Regions from separate parts of the Actinoplanes sp. NPDC051346 genome, predicted to be linked through region 1. Evidence: riboswitches for the same ligand, from Rfam matches in the RefSeq annotation. Region 1 holds a riboswitch; each other region holds the start of a gene.
What was found. Region 1 has a riboswitch for cyclic di-AMP ahead of AB0M36_RS15895 (NlpC/P60 family protein). Riboswitches for the same ligand answer to the same signal wherever they lie in the genome.
Positions count from the first base shown of each region.

Region 2: another riboswitch for cyclic di-AMP. It lies ahead of AB0M36_RS21725 (C40 family peptidase); the one in region 1 lies ahead of AB0M36_RS15895 (NlpC/P60 family protein).
Region 3: another riboswitch for cyclic di-AMP. It lies ahead of AB0M36_RS25975 (hypothetical protein); the one in region 1 lies ahead of AB0M36_RS15895 (NlpC/P60 family protein).

Region 1 is NZ_JBFBAJ010000005.1:395,355-401,413, forward strand. Features, by position in the region: gene AB0M36_RS15880 (thymidylate kinase) at 1-56, shown strand, start outside; gene AB0M36_RS15885 (SDR family NAD(P)-dependent oxidoreductase) at 131-817, opposite strand; gene AB0M36_RS15890 (sigma-70 family RNA polymerase sigma factor) at 1,427-2,428, shown strand; gene AB0M36_RS15895 (NlpC/P60 family protein) at 2,608-3,534, opposite strand; cyclic di-AMP (ydaO/yuaA leader) riboswitch at 3,579-3,718, opposite strand; gene AB0M36_RS15900 (DUF3817 domain-containing protein) at 3,923-4,252, opposite strand; gene AB0M36_RS15905 (hypothetical protein) at 4,283-4,771, opposite strand; gene AB0M36_RS15910 (DUF6158 family protein) at 4,909-5,154, shown strand; gene AB0M36_RS15915 (DUF1360 domain-containing protein) at 5,165-5,773, shown strand; gene AB0M36_RS15920 (hypothetical protein) at 5,789-5,974, opposite strand.
Region 2 is NZ_JBFBAJ010000008.1:274,955-281,013, reverse strand. Features, by position in the region: partial or broken gene AB0M36_RS21740 (hypothetical protein) at 1-40, opposite strand, end outside; gene rsmH (16S rRNA (cytosine(1402)-N(4))-methyltransferase RsmH) at 49-1,116, opposite strand; gene mraZ (division/cell wall cluster transcriptional repressor MraZ) at 1,341-1,772, opposite strand; gene AB0M36_RS21725 (C40 family peptidase) at 2,215-3,021, opposite strand; cyclic di-AMP (ydaO/yuaA leader) riboswitch at 3,028-3,203, opposite strand; gene AB0M36_RS21720 (MurT ligase domain-containing protein) at 3,653-4,873, shown strand; gene AB0M36_RS21715 (glutamine amidotransferase) at 4,903-5,619, shown strand; gene AB0M36_RS21710 (VTT domain-containing protein) at 5,683-6,059, shown strand, end outside.
Region 3 is NZ_JBFBAJ010000011.1:103,603-109,661, forward strand. Features, by position in the region: gene AB0M36_RS25960 (ABC transporter permease) at 1-881, shown strand, start outside; gene AB0M36_RS25965 (ABC transporter ATP-binding protein) at 874-1,644, shown strand; gene AB0M36_RS25970 (hypothetical protein) at 1,660-2,682, opposite strand; cyclic di-AMP (ydaO/yuaA leader) riboswitch at 2,722-2,858, opposite strand; cyclic di-AMP (ydaO/yuaA leader) riboswitch at 3,136-3,273, shown strand; gene AB0M36_RS25975 (hypothetical protein) at 3,278-4,297, shown strand; gene AB0M36_RS25980 (glycoside hydrolase family 65 protein) at 4,370-6,059, opposite strand, start outside.

The DNA.
Region 1 (6,059 bases):
CGGCCCTGGCCGCCGCCGCTACCGCCCTGACCCTCCAACTCACCGAGGCCTTCTAACGCCGGGCCCGCCCTATCGCCGGGCCGCCCTAACGCTGGGGCCGGCTTCACGCTGGGCCGGCCTTGCGCTGGGCTCAGGCGTCGCCGAAGACCGGGATGGTCGCGCCGCTGGTTGGTGCCGAGTCGTCGCCGGCGAGGAAGGCGATCACCCGGGCGATGTCGGCGGGGGTGACCCATCGGGCGTGGTTCGCGTCCGGCATTTCCCGGCGGTTGAGCGGAGTGTCGATCACGCTCGGCAGCACCGTGTTCGCCCGTACCCCGTCCTTGCGGTATTCGACCGCGACGGCGTTGGCGAACGCGAGCACGGCCGCCTTGGCGGTGATGTACCCGGCCGCCCCAGGGAAGGGTGCGACCGCGGCCCGGGACGAGACGCACACCACGGAGCCTCCGCCGGCCGCCACCAGGTGAGGCAGCGCGGCCGCCGTCACCAGGTACGTCGGCCGCAAATTCAGCCGCAGCATCGCCTCGAAGTCGTCCACCGGCGTCTCGTGCACCCGAGCGCCCATCGCGAAGCCGCCCACCAGGTTGATCACGGCCGTCAGCGGTGCACCCGGCTCCGCGGCGGCGAGCGCCACGGCCGCGGCGACGTCCTCCGGGACGCCGAGGTCGGCCTCGACGCCGGTCACGCCCGCCGGCAGTCTGCTCGTCGCGCCGGCTCGTACGGGCGCCACCACGCGCCAGCCCGCGTCACGCAGAGTCTCCAGGACGGCGCCGCCGAGCCCGCCGGCTCCGCCCGTCACCACAGCGCTGCGTTCTGTCATAGGGCGCTCCGTCATGCGGTCACCGTAGTCCTCGGCGATCGGGCCCCAATCGGGTCGCCAAGGCCGTTGCGGGGCTGTGTTTTCCATCACTGTCCGTGTGGCCACCCCGGATAGCGGAAACGACTAGGGCACTCGATGGTCGCCCGTGCGGGGGTCACCCGGATGGGCTAGTGATCTGCGGCGCGATGTGCCGCATGGTGTCAGGGGTTCCCGGACCTTCAGCGGCGCCGGGATCTTCGCCGTGGCGTTTACATCAAGCCTGGCGGCAACCTGTCGATGCTGGACGTGAACCCAACTGGCTACCGAGCCGTACTGGGTAGTGATGAGCGTCGCAAGGGTATCCGTGACGCCCGTCGCTGTGACGGATGAGGGGCTGATGGTGTCATGTATCGGGCGAAGGGTAGGCGTCGGTGGACGCACCCTGCGCCAGGCGCGGCTCCGAATGCCTTCCCTGGGAGCTCTCTTCAGTAAGTATCCACTCGACTCTCAGGTGACGCTCAGGCATTCGTGTCACTTTCGACCCAGCAGCCGGAATCAGCGCAGTGCAGCACTTGTTACGTAGGTGCCAGCACCGCAATGCACGAACTGCGGACGTTACGGGGAGGGCTGATGGACGCAGGAATTGCCCGTAACAGGGTTAGTGAAGGCAATGAGGGGACCGTGGGCAACGTGGAGAAGAACACCGTGATGCGGACGGACGAAGTCGCCGAGGAGCGCGACCTCGTTGGCGTCTACCTGCACGAGATCTCCCGGACGCCGCTTCTGGACGCCGCCAGGGAGGTCGACCTCTCCAAGGCAATCGAGGCCGGCCTCTATGCCGAGCACCTGCTCGAGAGCGGTGACGTCCGTCGCGGCGTGAGCCGGGAGGAGCTGGAACGTCTGGTCGTCGAGGGCGGACGGGCCAAGGACCTGTTCATCCGGGCCAACCTGCGCCTGGTCGTCTCGATCGCACGCCGGTACGTGCGCTCGGGCATGCCGATGCTCGACCTGATCCAAGAGGGCAACACCGGCCTGGTCCGCGCCGTGGAGAAGTTCGACTACGAGCGCGGCTACAAGTTCTCGACGTACGCGACGTGGTGGATCCGCCAGGCGATCAGCCGGGCGATCGCACAGCAGGAGCGCACCGTGCGCCTGCCCGTGCACCTCGTCGAGGACGTCAACCGGATGCGCAACGTCACCCGCCAGCTCGTCCGCGAGCTCGGCGCCGACCCGGAACCCGCGCAGGTCGCCGCGGCGCTGGGCGTCACGGTGGAGCGCGTCACCGAGCTGACCCGCTGGGCCCAGGACACCGTGTCCCTGGACACCCCGGTGGGCGACGACGGCGACACGAACCTCGGCGACCTCGTCGCCGACAGCGACGCGCCGTCGCCGGAGGAGATCGTGCTCACGGCGCTCGAGCGTCAGCGCATCGAGGGCCTGCTCAACCACCTCGACGACCGGTCGGCGGGCATCATGCGCGCCCGCTACGGCCTCGAGGACGGGCGGGAGCACTCGCTGACCGAGGTGGCGTCGCGCTTCTCGCTGTCGCGGGAGCGCATCCGCCAGCTCGAGATCCAGGCTCTGGGCCGGCTGCGTGAGCTGGCCCGCGCCGAGGGTCTGCAGGCCGCCTGACCCGTAGTCCCACCTCCCCGCAACGTCGAAGGCCGGTGTCCCGCAAGGGACGCCGGCCTTCTGGTTGCCTCGCTTTGCCTCGCTCCTTGCCTCGTTGCCATTCTGGTTGCCTGGGCAAGCGGAAGGCCGGTGCCCCGAGGGGGACACCGGCCTTCGTGCGTGGTGCGGTTACGGCGTGGTCAGTTCACTCGGCCGTACCCGTAGGGCGGCATGATGTCGATCGACACCTTGCTGATCGGCTCGCCGGGCACTGACGCGTGGATGATCTGCCCGCCGCCGACATAGATGCCCACGTGGGCGAGGCCGCGGTAGAACACCAGGTCGCCGGGTTCGAGCTGAGATCGGCTGACCCGACTCGTCTCACTGAACTGCGCCGCGGCGTTGTGGGAGAGCGATTTGCCCGCCGCGCGCCAGGCGGCCGACGTCAGGCCCGAACAGTCGTAAGCGCCCGGACCGCCGGCACCGTACGAGTACGGCTTGCCGATCTGGTTGTACGCGAACGTGACCGCCACCCCGGCCTTACCGGAAATATCGGGGATGTCGCCGGTGTACGCCGAGCCGTTCTCGGTCGCCTTGCCGTACGCCGCGGTGCGCATGGCGTACAGCTCCTTGAGGTCGCCCTCGATCTTCTTCTTGCGGGAGCCGAGCTCCTTGACCTCGGCCGCCTGCTTTGCCTGGGTGGCCTTCAGCGCGGACTGACGCTCCGAGTAGTTCTGCGTGGTGGCCGTGAACGTGTCGATGTCCCGCTGGCGGTCGCGCGACAACTGCTCGAGAAAGGACATCCGTTCGATGAGGTTCTCGCCGCCCTCGAACATGATGTTCATGGTGCCGACCTGGCCGGTCTTGTACGCCGAAGAAGCGATCACCTGCATCTGCGAGCCGGCGACCTGCAGGGCCGCCTTCGCGGGAGCGAGTGACGCGGCGAGCTTCTTCTCCTCGGCCTGTGTCTTCTTCAGGCTGATGCGCATCTTGTTGTAGGACTCGACGACGTCCTCGAGTTGGTGGGATGCCTTCTCGATCTTCTTCGTGAGTTCAGTGGTGGAGGGTGCCGCGTGCGCGGCCGGGGCGACGGTGCTGGAGAGCACGATCGCCAGGGCGGCGACCACCAGGGTGCGTAGCCTCGTGCGGGCGTGTGGCAACGGTACTGGCCTTTCTTCCGCTGTGCCGCCTACCGGGTTAGCTGACGGATTCGGGCGGGAAGAAGGCCCTACCGCGCGGAACGCGGATTCACCCCAGGTGCTACTTCGGTGGTTCCCCGGATCGTCGAGACGGTCGCGGCGCCCCAGGGGGATGGGGTCACCGTCTCCGCCGTCGAGACTCGGCGGCGTCGCCCGGCGCCACGTGAGGGTGTGGCTGCGGACCGGACCAACCGCACCAACTTATCGGCGATCTCGATTAACACAAGAGCCGGAAGAGTGACCTGCACCGATTATCGCAATTATCGGAATGATCCTGATAACAGGCTGCTATGCGCGCGATTCGCAGCGTTACTTTCTATTTCTCCGCCATCGCGGCCGGGGCCGCCACCGGCTGGACGGCCCACTTGTGCGAGACGACGTGCTCGGCCCAGAAGGACAGCAGCGGCACCGTGCCCGAGAGCATCACGAGCAGCATCCGGCCCTGCGACCAGCCGACGCGGCGGCTCAGATCGAAGGTGGCCACCAGATAGACCATGAAAAGGAAGCCGTGGACCGGGCTGACGGTCGCGACCACGGTGTCGTTGTCACCGAGGTACTTCAGCGGCATGCCCACCAGCATGAGCACAACGAGGACCACGCCGACGATCCAGGCGATGATCCGGTAGCGGGTGAGGGCTCCCTGCACGATCCACGTCCTTACTTGATGCTGTTCCGCTTACTTGATGCTGTTCCTGCGTCCGGGATAGTCGCCCGGCCGGGCCCCGGGGTGGGCGTTGAGCCAGGCGAGATAGTCGTTGTAGGCGTCGAGCTCCGGATCCTCGGGCGAGGGCGCCTGCCGGTTCACGGAAGCACGCACCGGACGCCGCACCGTGACGGGCTCGTCCGACGCCGGATCGGTCGTGCCGGCGCCGGCCTCCGAGCTCGGGGTGCCCGCGTCCGTGGCGTCCGGCTGGAGGGTGGCCGGTTCCTCGGCCGGGTGTTCCGGCGTCTGTCGGGCGGCCTTGAGCTCCTGCTGCGCCTCGCGGAACCATAGAAAGCCGACGAAGAACGCGAACACCGGCCACTCGAAGGTGTAGCCCCAGCTGAGGCTGTTGCCGCCGGTAGCGCGGCTGTACTGCCACCAGCCCAGGCCCAGGAAACCGACGATGAGTACGAGGGCGACCACGTGACGTGCGATCCACGCCAGGGTCCACAGCGCTCTCATGCGTCGAGGGTACCGGCAGGCCCGAGCCCGCCAGAGTCGCCGCTGCCCGTGGCCCGGGTGGGTGGCCGCGTGGCGGGGTTTGACCGCACGTGGCACGGGCAAACCGTTGCGGCAAGCACCGGAGAAAGGGAGAGATCATGAGCGACTCCGAGGTCGGCGACCGCGTCGGCACCGAGCAGGGCATCGACCCTGCGGGCCTCGCCGACGACGATTTGATCCGCGAGCTCTCCAGCCTGCACCGGACGCGGCTCGCGACGCTGCGGCACGGTCCCGACGCGGCGCTCGCGAACCACCTGCGGCGTACGGCGGAGTTGGAGACCGAATACCTGGCCCGTCACCCCGGGCGCGAGGTCGATCCGCACCGGCTCACGCAGGACTTCTGAGAGGAACCGCATGTCTCCCTCGGTACGCGCCCGGCTCGACCGGTTGCGCCGGCAGTACGCCCCCCACGAGCACCGGCCCCTCGACGGCTACGCGGCCATGATGGGCGCGTTCGGCGTGCTCGCCGGCAGCCTGGGCATCGCCGCGAAGATCACCGGGCGTACGGCGCCGGAGCGGCCAGCCATCGCCGACGTGGTGCTCATCTCGATCGCCACTCACAAGTTGAGCCGGCTGATCGCCAAGGACGCGATCACCAGCCCGCTGCGGGCGCCCTTCACCCGCTACGACGAGCCGGGTGGCGACGGCGAGGTCAACGAGGAGGTACGCCACCAGGGCAGCAGCGTGCGCCACTCGATCGGCGAACTGGTCAGCTGCCCCTTCTGCCTCGCCGTCTGGGTGGCTACCGGGTTGACCAGCGGGCTGGTGTTCGCACCGCGACTGACCCGGCTGGCGGCCACCGTCTTCACGGCGACGGCGGTCTCGGACTTCCTCCAGCTGGCGTACTCCGTCGCCAAGGAGGCGGCAGACGGCGGGCCCGAGCTCAACGGTGACCCCGAGCTAAACGGTGACGAGGAGCGGCCGGGACAGCAAGCGAGCGTTCGCGTGATCGCGTCGGCCTGACCCGCCGACGGGCCGTCACGGCGGGCCGTCGTTCTCCATCCCCGACCAGCCGCGGGGGCTCTCCTGTTCGCCATCGTCGCGTCCCTCGACGATGGCGGGCTCCACGGCGGTGGTGTCGTGCTCCCCGGCGAAGTCGCCCTCCTTGTCGGGGGTGCCGTCGTCGTCCCCGAGGGCGGGCAGGCGTTCGTTCTGCTGCGTCATGGCGCTCCCTAGACGTCGAGATCGTCGCTCACGGCACCGACTACCCGGCGTGAGGGCGGGCAAACGAGCGGCGCGGCGCGTCGGC
Region 2 (6,059 bases), on a different contig from region 1:
GCTCCGCGGTCCGGCCCCCCGACCGCGGCGCAGTGGTCATGCGCTCGCTCAATGTCCCTCCCCCTCCTGGCGTTCCCCCGGGCGTCGCCGCCCTCGTCCCCCGTGCACGGACATCCGGGGCCGTTCGCGGGCGGCCCCGTGTCCCTGGTCCTTGTCGTCGATCCGCTCCGCGGCGCGGAGCTTGACCGACGCGGCGCGCGGATTCTCCGCAACCTCCGCCTCCGTGGGCGGTTCCGAGCCGCGCGTCAGCAGCCGCAGGCTCGGTCCCGTCCCGGGCAGCTCGACCGGCAGGTCGATCGGCCCGGTGCTGCGCGCCCTCTCGGCCAGGGCGCGCTTGACGATCCGGTCCTCCAACGACTGATACGACATGACTACAAGGCGCCCCTTCGGGGCCAAGTGGTCCAGCGCGGATGGCACCGCCGACTCGAGCGCGGTGAGCTCCGCATTTACCTCAATACGTAGTGCTTGAAACGTTCTTTTCGCGGGATTTCCACCCGTCCGCCGCGCGGCGGCCGGGATGGCGTCCCGCACCAGCTCGGCGAGCCGGGCGGACGAGACGATCCGCGCCTTGGCCCGCTCCCGCACGATCGCCGAGACGATGCGCGGCGCGAACTTCTCCTCGCCGTACACCCGCAGGATCCGGACGAGCTCGCCCGGCTCGTAGCCGTTGACGACCTCCTCCGCGGTAGCGCCCCGCGACTGGTCCATCCGCATGTCGAGCGGCGCGTCCTTGGCATACGCGAAGCCGCGGTCCGCCTCGTCGAGCTGCAACGAGGACACGCCCAGGTCGAAAAGCCCACTGTGGAAAACCGGGCGCCCGAGGTCCGCGAGGACCTCCGGGAGCTCGTCGTAGACGGCGTGGACCAGATGGACGCGATCGGCGAAGCGCTGGAGTCGGTGCCGGGAGTGCGCGAGCGCCTCCTGGTCCCGATCGAGTCCGATGAGGACCGCGTCCGGATACCGCTCCAGCACGGCCTCGGCGTGCCCGCCCAGGCCCAGCGTGAAGTCGACGTGCACCGCACCCGGACGGTCGAGCGCGGGGGCGAGCAGCTCGAGGCAGCGCTCGAGCAGCACCGGCACGTGCGTGCCGCGCGGCTCCCCCATGTCGACCCCCATCGTCCTGCTCTTTCCCGCGTGCCACGCGACCTTGCCCGAGCCGCGTCCGATCGTCTTCCGTACCGCCAGATCCCCATCCGCTCGTGCCCGTTGCCATCGGGCGCGCCCCACCGGACACACGCCTGGCACCGGGGAAGAGGCGCCAGGAGCGGGAGCGGCTGGAGATCTCGCAGTACGGCGGCAGCGACGTCCGGACCGCATCGGCGGCCGACAGGTAGCCACGCCTACAGGCCGCCGGGCAGCACCCCCTCTTCGATGTCGGCGAAGTCGTCCTCGCTCGCCGAGAGGTACTGCTCCCAGGACTGTCTGTCCCAGATCTCCACTCGCGTACTCGCACCGATCACCACGAGTTCACGGTCGAGAGCCGCGTATTCCCGCAGGTGCGCCGGGATGGTTACCCGGCCCTGCTTGTCGGGGATCTCGTCGTGCGCACTGGCGAAGAACACCCGGCTGTATGCCCGGGCGGCCTTGTTGGTGACCGGTTGGTCGCGCAGCTGCCCCGCGATCCGCTGGAATTCCGGCATCGGGAACACGTACAGGCAACGTTCCTGCCCCTTGGTGATCACGACACCTCCCGCCAGCTCGTCCCGGAACTTCGCCGGAAGAATCAGCCGACCCTTGTCGTCCAGGCGCGGGGTGTGTGTGCCGAGGAACATCGGCCAAACCCCCCTGCCCTGTGGCGCCGCTTATGGAATGTCTGGTGCGGTCCGCCGGTTCGCTCGGGCCGGCAGGTCCGCTCCGGCCTGCCACTGCGCTCCACTCTACTCCACTTCCCTCCACTCGCAACCGGAATCGGCCCGTCTGCGAACCGGATTCGCGGATGAATGCGCACGTCAGACGCGGTGGAGCCGGGGTGGAGGGTTTGCCGCCTCCGATCATGGTCCACTTTCCGACAAGCCGCCCAGTCGGGCACGAAACTCCACCGAAAAAGGACGTTCCGCACGCGCGAAACGCCCTTGGGGAGAGAAGTGGAGGAATCGTGGGGAGCGAAGTGGAGGAAATGAGCGACCGCGCGAAGCGACAACGACAGTGGGGCGCGACCCGAACCGGGTCACGCCCCACTGAACTGTCGTACTGCTTTACCTTTACCGCATCGCGTCAGGCGGCGAGGCGCCGAACGACGTAGTTGTTGCTCCAGATCTTGTGCTTGCCGACCGTCATGCCCGGACGCGGCGAGTCGTACATGTAGCCACCGCCCGCGTAGATGGCGGCGTGGTAACCGTGCGAGCCGTTACGGAAGATGATCAGGTCACCGACCTGCTTGTTGCTCTTGCTGACCTTCTTGCCGTATTTCTGCTGCCCGTTCGCGCTGTGCGGCAGCTTCTTGCCGACTGCCTTCTTGTAGACGTACTTCGTGTAGCCCGAGCAGTCGAAGCGGTTGGGCCCGGATGCGCCGTAGCTGTAGCGGGCGCCCCGGTGCTTCTTGGCCTCGGCGAGGATCTTCGCGCCACCGGACCTGACAGTGATCTTGACGGCCGAGGAGGTGTTGGGCGCGACCCCGCTCTGGCCCTCGTAAGACGTGCGGAACCACATCGTCTTGCCAGGCTTGGTGGTGAACGTGACCATTCCCGAGGAATTCTTCCGTCGGTCCCAGGTCTTCCACTTGCCGTTGACCTTCGACTGGAGACGTACCCAGCCGCGGACCAGCTTCTTGCCGGTCCTGGGGTCGATCAGCTTCGTGGTCACGCGGACCTTCGAGCCCCAGTTGACCGTCCGCTTGCTGTACGAGGCGGTGATACGGGGCTTGACGGGCTTCGCCGAGACCGCCGTGACGACGGGAGCGGCGGCGGCGACTGCCGGTGTGGCGACCAATTGGCCGGCGCAGAGGCAGAGACCCAGGGACAGTGCGACGGTTCCGGTGCCGGTGGACATGCGGCGGCCCCGGCTCGAACTGCGTTCGTGCACGGTAGATGATTCCCTCCGGCACGCCTGCGAGGTTAGCTGTCGGGTTCGGGCGGGAAGGTGTGCCCGGCCGCCGGATGGCGACTTCACCCCAAGGTCCGCCGGGTCTCGCGACCCGGTGCGGACCGGATATGGGTCCCCCGTCCCTGCCCCCGTATGCCTGTGTGGTTGTGCGCGTACTCGTGGTCGTACCGCCTGGATCGGGGCAGGGCTCGGCGTGATCCGTGCGGTGCGAGCGGTGGGCGGTCGCTCACCGGCACACCCTGCCTACCGGATTTCTCGATCCACCGCATGCCCCCGCATCGTCACTCTTCGTATTTGGCACAGTGGACAGTGTCCGGTTTGAGACCGGGCTGTGACATATGCCGCCACAATGCGTGTGTGCCTGATTACAGTCAGGTGAAAGTTACGGGTGAAACAGAACACATAAAAGGCGAAGGCACGTCTGATCATGGATGGGAGCAATGTCGGGCGAATGCCCCCGCAAACCTTCTCACCGGCCCAAACACCACTCTGGACGACCAAAGCCGATCAACCGTTCGGCCGATCGGCCGCCGGACGGACGGTGTCGCACTCGCGGCCACTCGACGTAGTGTCCGTTTCCGGTACCCTCGTCGCCGTGACGGACGGGAAATTGCCCTTGCGGGCCAAGCTTGCGACCTCCGTGTCGCGCACGGCCGCGGCCCTCTCACGGGCCGCGGGACGAGGCGACGGCTCGGTGATCGGGGGCTGGATCGGCCTCAAGATCGACCCTGACCTGCTGCGGAACCTCGCCGCCGGCCGGGCGATCGCGCTCGTGTCGGGCACCAACGGCAAGACCACCACGACCCGCTTCGCCGCCGCGGCGCTCGGCGTCCTGGGACCGGTCGCCACCAACTCGTTCGGCGCCAACATGCCCACCGGGCACACCTCCGCGCTGGCCAAGGCCGGGTCGACCCCGTTCGCCGTCCTCGAGGTCGACGAGCATTACCTCGCCCAGGTGATCAACGAGACCAACCCGCGCGTGGTCGCCCTGCTCAACCTCTCCCGCGACCAGCTCGACCGGGCCAAGGAGGTGGCGATGATGGCGCAGATGTGGCGCACCGCCCTCGCCGCCCACCCGGACGTGCACGTGGTCGCCAACGCCGACGACCCGATGGTGGTCTGGTCGGCGGTCAACACCGCGCACGTCACCTGGTTCAGCGCCGGTCAGCGGTGGACGGACGACTCGTGGGTCTGCCCCGAGTGCGGCGGCTCCATCCAGCGCGCGAACGGCGACTGGTGGTGCACCGGCTGCCCCCTGCGCCGGCCCCAGGCGCAGTGGACGGTCGAGGACGAGGGTGTGCTCGACCCCAGGGGCGACTGGCACCTGGTCAAGCTCCAGCTGCCGGGCCAGGTCAACCTCGGCAACGCGGCCACCGCGCTGGCCCTCGCCGCGGAATTCGGCGTACGCCCCATCGAGGCCGTCCCCCGGCTCGCGAGCGTGGCGTCGGTCGCCGGCCGCTACGCCCAGGTGGAACGCGACGGGCGCACCATCCGCCTGCTGCTGGCGAAGAACCCGGCCAGCTGGCTCGAGGCCTTCGACATGGCCGAGCTGGCCCCCACACTGCTCTCCATCAACGCCCGCGACCCCGACGGCTTCGACACCTCCTGGCTCTACGACGTCGACTTCTCGCCGCTGCGCGGACGGCCCGTCCTGATCACCGGCGACCGCGCCTACGACCTCGCGGTCCGGCTGGAAGTGAACGATGTGGCCTTCCGGCACGTTAAATCCTTCGACGAGGCACTCCGGGCCACTCCGCCGGGCCGCCTCGAAGTGATCGCCAACTACACGGCGTTCCAAGACATCCGAGCGGAGCTGGACCGTGTCAACTGAGCCTTCCCGCGGCGGAAAACCGAGGACAAATCGTGACTGAGAGCGTGCTACGCATCGTCTGGATCTATCCGGACCTGCTGTCGACCTACGGCGACCGGGGCAACATGCTGATCCTGGCCCGTCGGGCCCAGCTGCGCGGCATCCCGGTCGAGACCTACCAGGTCCGCTCCGACCAGCCGATGCCCACCACCGCCGACATCTATCTGATCGGCGGCGGCGAGGACGGCCCGCAGGCGCTGGCCGCCCAGCGGCTCATCGCCGACGGCGGCCTGCACCGCGCGGTGGCCCAGGGCGCGGCCGTGCTGGCAGTCTGCGCCGGCTACCAGCTCTTCGGCACCTCGTTCTCCGCCAAGGGCGCCACCTGCGCCGGGCTCGGCCTGCTGGACCTCAGCTCCGACCGGGGCGAGACCCGGGCGGTCGGCGAGGTGCGCGGCGACATCGACCCGCGGCTGGGCCTGCCCCCGCTGACCGGCTTCGAGAACCACGGCGGGCGCACCCACCTCGGCCCCGGCGTCACACCGCTGGCCCGGGTCACCGCCGGCATCGGCAACGACGGTCAGACCGAGGGCGCGTGGCACGGCAAGATCCTCGGCACGTACGCGCACGGCCCGGCGCTCGCCCGCAACCCAGCTATAGCCGATCTGCTACTGCGTTGGGCGACCGGCGCGGATAGTCTTCAACCGCTCGACGACACCTGGGCCAACCGGCTCCGGGACGAGCGGCTCGCGGCAGCGGGCGCCGTATGACCCGAATCCACGCCTGACCAGAAGTTCTCCTGGACCGACGAGAAGTAGGGGCGGTACGCCTGCATGACTGACTCCCTGATCGCCCCGCCGGGCGCGCCGTCTCCCGCCGCGGACCCTCAGGCCAGCCAGCAGACCCCGGACACGCCGATCGGGTGGCGCCACCGCCTCGCCCGCTTCGGCGTCCTCGCCGCCGTCGTCGTCGCGCTGGGCGCGGCCGCCGCCGCTCTCCCGCTCCAGTCGGTCGCCGACTCGGTGCTGTCCCTCGGCCCCGCTGCCGCCGTCGCCGTCGCCGTGGTGGGCGGGCTGCTGCTGTCGGTGCTGGTGCCACGGACGGCGATCACCCTCGCCTGCGGCGCACTCCTCGGCCCGGCGACGGGCGCGGCCGCCGCGCTGGCCGCCGCGGTGATCGCGGCGATCGCCACCTACTACGCGGGCCGCTG
Region 3 (6,059 bases), on a different contig from region 1:
TCGCCGATTCCGACACCGGCCTCTCGCTGAGAGAGTTGGCCCGACGACACGGCCTCTCGGCGGCGGGCAAGCTGCCGAGCCTCCCCGCGTACACGCGGCTGCTGTGGTCCTACCGGCACTTCATCGCGTCGTACGCCAACGCCAAGGTCACCTCGTCGCTGGGCAAGACCCGGCTCGGCCTGGTGTGGCAGGTGCTGACGCCGCTGATCAACGCGACCGTCTACTTCGTGATCTTCGGGTTCGTCCTCGGTACAGACCGGGACATCAAGAACTTCGTGCCGTACCTGTGCATCGGTGTCTTTCTGTTCCAGTTCACCCAGTCGGTGGTGCAGGCCGGGATCCAGTCGATCAGCGGCAACCTCGGGCTCATCCGGGCGCTGCACTTCCCCCGCGCGAGCCTGCCCCTGGCGATCACCACGATCGAGGTGCGCAACACGCTCGCCTCGATGTCCGTCCTGCTGCTGATCACCCTCGGGTTCCGCGAGCCGGTGACCCTGGAGTGGCTGCTGATCGTGCCGATCTTCCTGCTCCAGGCGATCTTCAACGCCGGTCTCGCCATGTTCGTGGCCCGGCTGGGCTCGAAGGTCGCCGACTTCAAGCAGCTCGTGCCCTTCATCATGCGGATCTGGTTCTACGGCTCCGCCGTCCTCTACCCGGTGGGCGTGTTCGCCGAGAAGCTCGACGGCTGGAAGCTCGCGGTCGTCGAGGCCAACCCGCTGCTCGTCTTCATCGAGCTGATGCGGCACGCCCTGATGGAGAACGTGGAGCTCGCGGCGTCCCCGCTGGTGCTGTGGCTGGAGGCCATCGCCTGGACCCTCGTGGTCGGGGTCAGCGGCTACATCTACTTCTGGCGCGGAGAGAAGGGGTACGGCCGTGGCTGACCAGCGTGAACCCACCGTGATCGTGGACGACGCCCACGTCGTCTACCGGGTGCACCAGGCCGGTGGCGCCGGGACGCACAGCCCGGTCGCCGCCTTCAAACGGATCGTCACCGGCGCCAAGCCCGCCACGCTGCGGGAGGTGCACGCGATCAAGGGCGTGAGCTTCGTCGCGTACAAGGGCGAGGCGATCGGCCTGATCGGCACCAACGGCTCCGGCAAGTCGACCCTGCTGCGGGCCATCGCCGGCCTGCTCCCCGTCGAGAAGGGCGCGATCTACGCGGCCGGCCAGCCCTCGCTGCTCGGCGTCAACGCGGCCCTGATGAACGATCTGCCCGGCGAGCGCAACGTCGTGCTGGGCTGCCTGGCGATGGGCATGTCCCCGGAGCAGGTCAAGTCCCAGGTGAAGGAGATCATCGACTTCTCCGGCATCAACGAGCGGGGCGACTTCAGCTCGCTGCCGATGCGGACGTACTCCTCCGGCATGGCCGCCCGGCTGCGCTTCTCGATCGCGGCGGCGAAGAAGCACGACGTGCTGCTCATCGACGAGGCGTTGGCCACCGGCGACGCGAAGTTCCGCAAGCGCAGCGAGCAGCGGGTCCGCGACCTGCGCGCCGAGGCCGGCACAGTCTTCCTGGTCAGCCACAGCGAGCAGTCGATCCGGGACACCTGCGAGCGCAGCATCTGGCTCGAGTCCGGGCTGATCCGCGCCGACGGCCCGACCGACGAGGTGCTCAAGCAGTACGAGGCCTACGTCAAGAAATGACGTAGGCCCCGGACCTCATCGCATCGACAGGTGCACGTGGTTCGTGTGGTCGCTGGACGGATCGCCGTTGCCGCGTAGGTACGGCTGCCACCCGCTGCTCGGCAACCAGATCCGTTTGAACCAGATGACGTAGAGCACGCCCAGCCGGCCCTCGTTGTCGATGAAGTAGTTCGCCAGGCGGTCGCCGTAGTCCCTGCTGCTGCCGGTCGCGACGCCGCCGAAGCCGGTCTTGTCGGACGCGAAGTCGCAGGCCCGGCCCAGTGGGTGCTCGCCGCTGCCCTGCGGGCGGAAGCACGAGACGAAGCGGGTGAAGCCGTCCGCCTGGGCCTCCTGCATGGCGTGCAGGGTGCGGGGCGTGATGCAGCCGCTGGTCGTCGGGTCGTTCCCGCTGCACGACTCGTCGGGCAGCGAACCGTCCGAGTTGCGCCGGGCGGCCGCCGCCTGCGAGCTGTTGCCGCCGCCGGAGGCGCCGCTGCTCGGACCGCCGGCCGCGGCGTTCGCCGTCTTCAGCGCCTTTTCCGCCTGCGCCTTGCGCTTGGCCATGATGGTGACCTGGCGCTGCTGGTCGCGGACCTCGGCGTCGATGGCGAGCTTCGCCTGCGCCTGCTTCGCCCGGGCGTCCTTCAGCTCCTTGATCGCGTGATCCTGCTTCACCGCGACGGTCTCCAGCGTCGCGGCACGGTCCAGCAGGCCCTGCGCGGAGTCGGCCGTGATCAGGGCGCTCATCGGACCGAGCCGGCCCGTGCGGTAGGACTGCCGGACGATGTCGTCGAGGGCGCCCTGCTTGGGACCGAGCTCGGCGTCGAGCGCCTTGAGCTTCGCGGTCATCTGCTGCTGGCGCTTCTTCGAGCGGTCGAGCGCCTCCCTGGCCTCGACGAAGCCCTTCGAGGCGGCCTCGAGCTGCTCGACGAGCGACTTCGAACCACCTTCCCCGTCATCGCCGGAATCTCCCGGCGCGGCGAGCGGGCGGGGTGCGGCCATGGCCGCTGCCGGAGCGGCGAGCGCCAGCCCCGAGGTGGCGACGAGGACCGCGAGCACGGTCGCTAATCGTCGGCGGAGAGGGTCGAGCCTCACGTGCGTTCCTTCCGTCGGCCGCCGACCGGGTTAGCTGACGGGTTCGGGACGGAAGCAATCCCTACCGCTGACTCAGCGGATTCACCCCATTACCGGTTGGGTCCCCGGCTCGCCTTTCGGCGATTGAGCGGCGGTTCCGTGATGGAACCGTGACGAAGACTACCCAGGGAATCGCGTCATCGACAGGTGTCGCACTCTGCGCATTCGAGTGCACACAAACAGTTATTCCACCGGGAGAGTGGAACGACTCACATTGATGCGCCGCCACCGACCACGACCTGCGTCAACTCATCGAAAAGTAACGCAAAGTCGTTGTCCAGTAACAGTTTTCTCCCCCTCTAGACAGCTGATGCAAGGCCCGAAGTCAGGTAAGCTTTCCGCCGGTCACCGCCAAGAAGGCACCGCCCCCAAGGTGCCGGCGGACCACCGCTCAATCGCCGAAAGACGAACCGGGGAACCACCTGGAAAATGGGGTGAATCCGCTGAACCAGCGGTAGGGATCGCTTCCGTCCCGAACCCGTCAGCTAACCCGGTAGGCGGCAACACGGAAGGAAACTGCATGACGGCAAGACCCGGCCGGTGGCTGGTCCTCGCCCTGGCACCGCTGATCGCGATCACCATGATCGTCTCTCCCGGCGCCCCCGCGACCGCGGCGCCCGGTGGCGGAAACTCGTCGACCCCCGACGACGGCGAGAACAACCCAATGCTCAACGACGTGCTCGACAGCACGGGTCGGCGCTATCTGGCGGCGAAGGCCGCCGTCGCCAAGTCCACCAAGGCACAGGCCAACCTGGCCGTGCAGGTGAGGAACGCGGAGGCTCAGCGCGACGCCCTGCTGCCCCAGGTGGGTGCCGTGGCGGCCCAGCAGTACCGCACGGGCGGCCTGACCACCATGGGCTTCCTGCTCAACGTGCGGTCGCCGGACGGCTTCCTCGAGAAGGCCGTCTCGCTCGAGGAGATCAACTCCGTCAACGACGGCAAGCTGAGCGAGCTCGAGGCCGCGATCGACCGGGTAGCCACCTCCAAGGCTCGCCTGGACCAAGAGATCAAGTCGCAGAAGCAGAACCTCGAAGCGATGGAGAAGAACAAGGAGTCCGCCGAGAAGGCGCTCCAACTCGTCGGCGGCAAGACGGTGACGGGTGGCTTCGTGAATCTCAAGTCGAAGGTGGCCGCGCCCGCGCCCCGCAACCGCGACGGCGAGTTCAGCTCGGAGTCGTGCAACGTCGACGACGAGACGACGGGCGGCTGCATCACCGCCCGCACGATGCACATGTACAAGGAAGTCAGGAAGGCCGGCTTCACCCGCTTTGTGGGCTGTTTCCGCCCCGGCGGGCCGTTCGAGCATCCCAAGGGTCGCGCCTGCGACTGGTCGCTGCAGAAGAGCGGATTCTCGCCCTGGCACAACCAGGACACCCGCGAGTACGGCAACAACCTCATGGCCTTCGCGGTCCGCAACGCCGACCGGCTCGGAATCCTGTACGTCATCTGGAACAAGATGATCTGGTTCCCGGCGACCGGCTGGAGCTCGTATTCCGGCGCCAGCGACCACACGGACCACGTGCACATATCCATGCTGTAGCCAGGCACCACGCGCGCGAAGAGCCCCCGCTCCCCTTGATCGATGAGGAGGCGGGGGCTCTCTGCTGGGCTCCTACTGGTGGCTGGCCCGGCGCACCGGCGCCCGGCCCGCAGGCTGGGTCGGGGCCGGACCGGTCGGCGGCGCGGGCGGGATAGCCAGAACCACCGGCTTGACCTGCGTCACCGTCACCTCCTTGCCGTGGTGCAGCAGCTCGAGCCGGGCGGAGCCGCCGCCGTTGCGCAGCGAATAGGTCACCTCGTCCGGCGTCACCTCGACCCGCACCCGCAGCCCCCGCCACAACAGGGAGAACTCCAGGCTGTTGATCCGGCTCGGCAGCCGCGGCGAGAAGGAGAGCCGGCCGTTGTAGTCCCGCATGCCGCCCAGGCCCGCGACCAGCGCGATCCAGGAGCCCGCCAGCGACGCCACGTGCACGCCGTCCCGGGCGTTCTGGTGCAGGTCGTGCAGGTCCATCAGGGCGGCCTCGCCGAGGTAGTCGTGGGCCAGCTCCAGGTGGCCCACCTCGGCGGCCATGACGGCCTGGATGCACGCCGACAGCGACGAGTCCCGTACGGTCCGGGCCTCGTAGTAGGCGAAGTTGCGGGCCTTCTCCTCCGGGGTGAAGGCGTCGCCGCGCACGTACATCGCCATCACGAGGTCGGCCTGCTTGACGACCTGCTTGCGGTAAAGGTCGAAGTACGGGTAGTTCAACAGCAGCGGGTACGCCTCCGGCGGAGTGTTCTCGAAGTCCCACTCCTGCAGCCGGGTGAACCCCTCCGACTGCTGGTGCACCCCCAGCTCCCGGTCGTACGGGATGTGCACCGCGGCCGCCGCGTCCCGCCACGACGCCGACTCCTCGTCGTCCACCCCCAGCTTGCGGGCCAGGTCGGGGTGGCGGTTGACCGCGTCCGCCGCCGCCATGAGGTTCTGCTGTGCCATCAGGTTGGTGTAGACGTTGTCGTCGACCACCGCGGTGTACTCGTCGGGACCGGTCACCCCGTCGATGTGGAAGCGGCCGTGCCGGTCGTGGTGACCCAGCGAGCGCCACAGCCGGGCGGTCTCGACGAGCAGTTCGAGGCCGACCTCCCGCTCGAAGTCGCAGTCGGCCGTGGCCGAGACATAGCGACGGACCGCGTCGGCGATGTCGGCGCCGATGTGGAATCCGGCGGTGCCGGCCGGCCAGTACGCCGAGCATTCCTGCCCGCGGATGGTGCGCCACGGGAACGCCGCGCCCTGCAGGCCCAGCGTCTGCGCCCGCTCCTTGGCGAGGTCGAGCGTCGAGTGCCGCCAGCGCAGGACGTCCGCGGCCGCCGACGGCTGGGTGTAGGTCAGCGCCGGAAGCACGAACGTCTCGGCGTCCCAGAAGGTGTGACCGTCGTAGCCCGGGCCGGAGAGGCCCTTGGAGCCGATCGGCCGCTTCTCGGCCCGGGCACCGGCCTGCAACGTGTGGAAGAGCCCGAAGCGCACCGCCTGCTGCACCTCGGGGTCGCCCTCGACGCGCACGTCGGAGTGGTCCCAGAACTCGTCGAGGAATTCCCGCTGGGCCTCGATCAGACCCTCCCAGCCGTCCAGCCGAGCGCTGGCGAGGGCGGCGCCCACCTGGTCCCGCACGGCGGGCAGGGAGCGGTTGCTGGACCAGCCGTACGCGGCCAGCTTCACGACCCGCAGCTTCTGCCCCGGCTCGAGCTTGCAGGCGACGGTGGTCCGCAGCCAGTCGGGGTGGCCCTCGGTGGTGACGGCGTGCTTGCCGGGCGCCTCGACGAGG